DNA from 2 places in the Streptomyces sp. NPDC052040 genome. Region 2 is predicted to be linked to the other one. Evidence: predicted binding sites of a transcription regulator. Region 2 holds the regulator's gene; the other holds the start of a gene.

Region 1 (2,198 bases), on a different contig from region 2:
TCCAACTCCCCGACCCCTACTGCCTGCTGGTCGCCGAGCCGAAGGACGCGGGCGGCCCCGACATGTCGTACGAGGCGGTCGCGGACCTCCTCGCGGCGCTCGGCGACGGCGGCACCGCACCGCCGCCGCTCTCGACGGTGCGCGGCTCCCGGGCCGTGCTGCTGCTTCCCCAGGCGGCGGTCCACCGCGCCCCGGCCGCCCTCGACGAGCGGGGCTGGCGGGCCTGCGCGATCACGGGGGAGGGGCTGGACCGCATCGCCGCGGCCCACCGGCTCGCCGCCGACGCCCTCGACACCGCGCCCGCCCACGCCCACCGCCCCGGCCGCCTCCTCACCGACGGCGACGCCCATGTCCTGGCCCTGCTCGCCGGGCACCCGGCCGCCACCCCGGACCACATCGCCCGGCTGGTCCTCGGGCCGCTGACCGAGCCGGAGCAGAGCCATCTGCTCCAGGCCCTGACCGCATACATCGAGGCCGGGTCGGCGACCGCCGCGGCCCGCGCGCTCCAGCTGCACCCCCAGTCGCTGCGCTACCGGCTGCGCCGCATCGAGGCCCTGACGTCCCGCGACCCGCGCGACCCCTGGCAGCGCCTGACCCTGGACATCGCCCGCACCATCGGCAGCTGACCGCCGGGCGGCGCGCCACCCGTCCGGGACGCCCGGATCGCCGCGGGGACCGTCCGAGCGGACGATGAAAGAGGCATCGCCCCGGGCGGGCGTAACCTTGACAGGAGGAGACTCAAGTTTCATTCGGGCATGAGTGGAAAGCCGGACGAAGTCGCAGGCGGGAAGGGGTGACGCAGCACCGCTCCAGCGGTCCGGCACGGCGGGGAAACAAGGGAAACAAGGGAAACAAGGGAAACCGAGAGGCACACAGCGACTACGAGGAGGGAGAGCCTCATGGCACGTCCGGTCGGTATCGACCTCGGCACCACCAACTCGGTGGTCTCGGTCCTGGAGGGCGGCGAGCCCACGGTCATCACCAACACCGAGGGCGCCAGGACCACGCCGTCGGTCGTGGCCTTCGCCAAGAACGGCGAGGTCCTGGTCGGCGAGGTCGCCAAGCGGCAGGCGGTGACCAACGTCGAGCGCACCGCGCGCTCTGTCAAGCGCCACATGGACGACCAGACATGGCGCTTCCCGGAGAGCGGCACCATCGACGGCAAGCGGTACACCGCGCAGGAGATCTCCGCACGCGTCCTCCAGAAGCTGAAGCGCGACGCGGAGGCCTACCTCGGCGAGGACGTCACCGACGCGGTGATCACGGTGCCCGCGTACTTCGACGACACCCAGCGGCAGGCCACCAAGGAGGCCGGGGAGATCGCGGGCCTGAACGTCCTGCGGATCATCAATGAGCCGACCGCGGCGGCGCTGGCGTACGGACTCGACAAGGAGAACGACCAGACGGTCCTCGTCTTCGACCTGGGCGGCGGCACCTTCGACGTGTCGCTCCTGGAGATGGGCGACGGCGTCATCGAGGTCAAGGCGACCAACGGGGACACCCGCCTCGGCGGCGACGACTGGGACCAGCGGATCGTCGACCACCTGGTCAAGCAGTTCAAGAACGGGTACGGCATCGACCTGTCCCAGGACAAGATGGCGGTGCAGCGGCTGCGCGAAGCCGCGGAGAAGGCCAAGATCGAGCTGTCGAGCTCCTCCGAGACCTCGGTCAACCTGCCCTATGTGACAGCCTCGGCGGAGGGCCCGCTGCATCTGGACGAGAAGCTGACGAGGGCTCAGTTCCAGCAGCTGACGGCCGATCTGCTGGAGCGCTGCAAGGGCCCCTTCCATCAGGCCGTCAAGGACGCCGGGATCAAGGTGGCCGACATCGACCATGTCATCCTCGTCGGCGGCTCGACCCGGATGCCCGCGGTGACGGACCTGGTCCGGGAGATGACCGGCAAGGAGCCGCACAAGGGCGTCAACCCGGACGAGGTGGTGGCCGTCGGCGCCTCGCTCCAGGCCGGTGTCCTCAAGGGCGAGGTCAAGGACGTCCTGCTGCTCGACGTCACCCCGCTGTCCCTCGGTATCGAGACCAAGGGCGGCATCATGACCAAGCTGATCGAGCGCAACACCACCATCCCCACCCGGCGTTCGGAGATCTTCACCACGGCGGAGGACAACCAGCCGTCGGTGCAGATCCAGGTCTTCCAGGGCGAGCGCGAGATCGCGGCGTACAACAAGAAGCTCGGCATGTTC
Region 2 (2,198 bases):
CAACCGCGGCGGCGGCGCGGGCACGCGCACGCAGCCGAGGCGCGGCCAGGACATCGAGTCCGAGGTCACGCTGAGCTTCATGGAGGCGGTGGACGGCGCGACCGTACCGCTGCGCATGTCCTCCCAGGCGCCCTGCAAGGCCTGCTCGGGCACCGGCGACAAGAACGGCACCCCCCGGGTGTGCCCGACCTGCGTCGGCACCGGGCAGGTGGCACGGGGTTCGGGCGGCGGCTTCTCGCTGACCGACCCCTGCCCCGACTGCAAGGGCCGCGGTCTGATCGCGGAGGAGCCCTGCGAGGTCTGCAAGGGCAGCGGCCGGGCGAAGTCCTCCCGGACGATGCAGGTGCGCATCCCCGCGGGTGTCTCCGACGGGCAGCGCATCCGGCTGCGCGGCAAGGGCGCGCCCGGTGAGCGGGGCGGCCCGGCCGGCGACCTGTATGTCGTCGTGCATGTCAACGCGCATCCGGTCTTCGGCCGCAAGGACGACAATCTGACGGTGACCGTGCCGGTGACGTTCGCGGAGGCGGCGCTCGGCGCCGACATCCGGGTGCCCACCCTGGGCGGGTCCCCGGTCACCCTGAAGCTACCCCCGGGCACGCCGAACGGGCGCACCATGCGTGCCCGCGGCAAGGGCGCGGTCCGCAAGGACGGCACCCGGGGCGACCTGCTGGTCACCGTGGAGGTGGCGGTCCCCCAGGACGTCTCGGGCAAGGCCCGCGACGCACTGGAGGCCTATCGCGAGGCCACCTCGGAAGAGGACCCGCGAGCGGAGTTGTTCCAGGCCGCGAAGGGAGCATGAGGCGATGGACGGCCGTCGACGCAACCCGTACGAACTGACCGAGGACACCCCGGTCTATGTCATCTCGGTGGCGGCCCAGCTCTCCGGACTGCACCCACAGACGCTGCGCCAGTACGACCGCCTCGGGCTGGTGTCCCCGGACCGCACCGCGGGCCGGGGCCGCCGCTACTCGGCCCGCGACATCGAACTGCTCCGCCAGGTGCAGCAGTTGTCGCAGGACGAGGGCATCAACCTGGCCGGGATCAAGCGCATCATCGAGCTGGAGAACCAGGTCGCCGCGCTCCAGTCCCGGATGGCGGAGCTCCAGGACGCGCTGGAGGGCGCGGCGGCGACGATGCGTCAGCGCGAGGCCGCGGTGCACGCCTCGTACCGTCGCGACCTGGTGCCGTACCAGGAGGTGCAGCAGACCAGCGCGCTGGTGGTGTGGCGGCCCAAGCGGCAGCTGAACGACTGACGCGCGGTCGCGTGGACAGGGAAGGGCCCGGAGGCCGGAAACGGCTCCGGGCCCTTCCGTATGCCCCCGCCCCGACGCGGAAGTGACGCGGATCACGTTTGCAGGCATCGCTGAACGCCCCTGCCTGCCCAGCGAGTTGACGGAGCGCCGGGCGCGGAGCCCGCGCAGGCCGGGGGTGGAATCTCCATCCGGCGGGGGTTTGGAAACGGGCGCCGCACAAGACCCTCTTGGTTTTCACTTGACTTCCACGGGGATGCTGTTGCCATCTCGTTAACCGGTACTTCTTGACGCTGCCCACCGTTGCCGCGTTGGCTTTCAGCCACCTGGGTCGCAATGCTGCTCCCCCGCCCGGAAGGTCTGATGTGAACGCTCGTACCACCCGCAGGACCGCTGTGCGTCGAATCGCCATAGCCCTGGCCGCCGCACCGGCGGCCGTCTCCCTCGCCGCGTGCGGGGTCGTCGACGGAGTCGGCGGGGGCAGCAGCTCCGCCTCTCCGAAGAAGGGCGACGACATCACAGTGGGTCTCCTCCTGCCGGAGAAGGAGAACCCGAGGTACGACAAGTTCGACTACCCGATCATCCGGGACCAGGTGCGCTCCCTCACCCACGACAAGGGCAAGGTCGTCTACGCCAACGCCAACGCGGACGCGGCCAAGCAGAGCGAGCAGCTCGACCAGATGGTCGCCGACAAGGTGGACGTCCTGCTGGTGGACCCGGTGGACGCCAAGTCCATCGCGCCCGGCGTGCAGAAGGCCAAGGACGCGGGCATCCCGGTCATCGCCTACGACCGGCTCGCGCAGGGACCGATCGACGCGTACATCTCCTTCGACAACGAGCTGGTCGGCCAGGTGCAGGGCCGCGCCCTGGTGGACGCGCTCGGCAGCAAGGCGGAGACCGCCAAGGTCGTCATGATGAACGGCTCGGTCACCGACCCCAACGCGGCCC

The links. The regulator HspR, encoded in region 2, represses chaperone genes until heat shock. The targets are predictions, from matches to a motif close to TTGAGNNNNNNNNNCTCAA.
Region 1: a site for HspR is predicted at 724-742, ahead of dnaK (molecular chaperone DnaK). Genes of this name have one in related genera too.

Annotation. Positions count from the first base shown of each region.
Region 1 is NZ_JBIUBV010000008.1:62,170-64,367, forward strand. Features, by position in the region: gene ACIHAA_RS17995 (PucR family transcriptional regulator) at 1-626, shown strand, start outside; gene dnaK (molecular chaperone DnaK) at 900-2,198, shown strand, end outside.
Region 2 is NZ_JBIUBV010000012.1:157,032-159,229, forward strand. Features, by position in the region: gene dnaJ (molecular chaperone DnaJ) at 1-799, shown strand, start outside; gene ACIHAA_RS23230 (heat shock protein transcriptional repressor HspR) at 804-1,253, shown strand; gene ACIHAA_RS23235 (sugar ABC transporter substrate-binding protein) at 1,646-2,198, shown strand, end outside.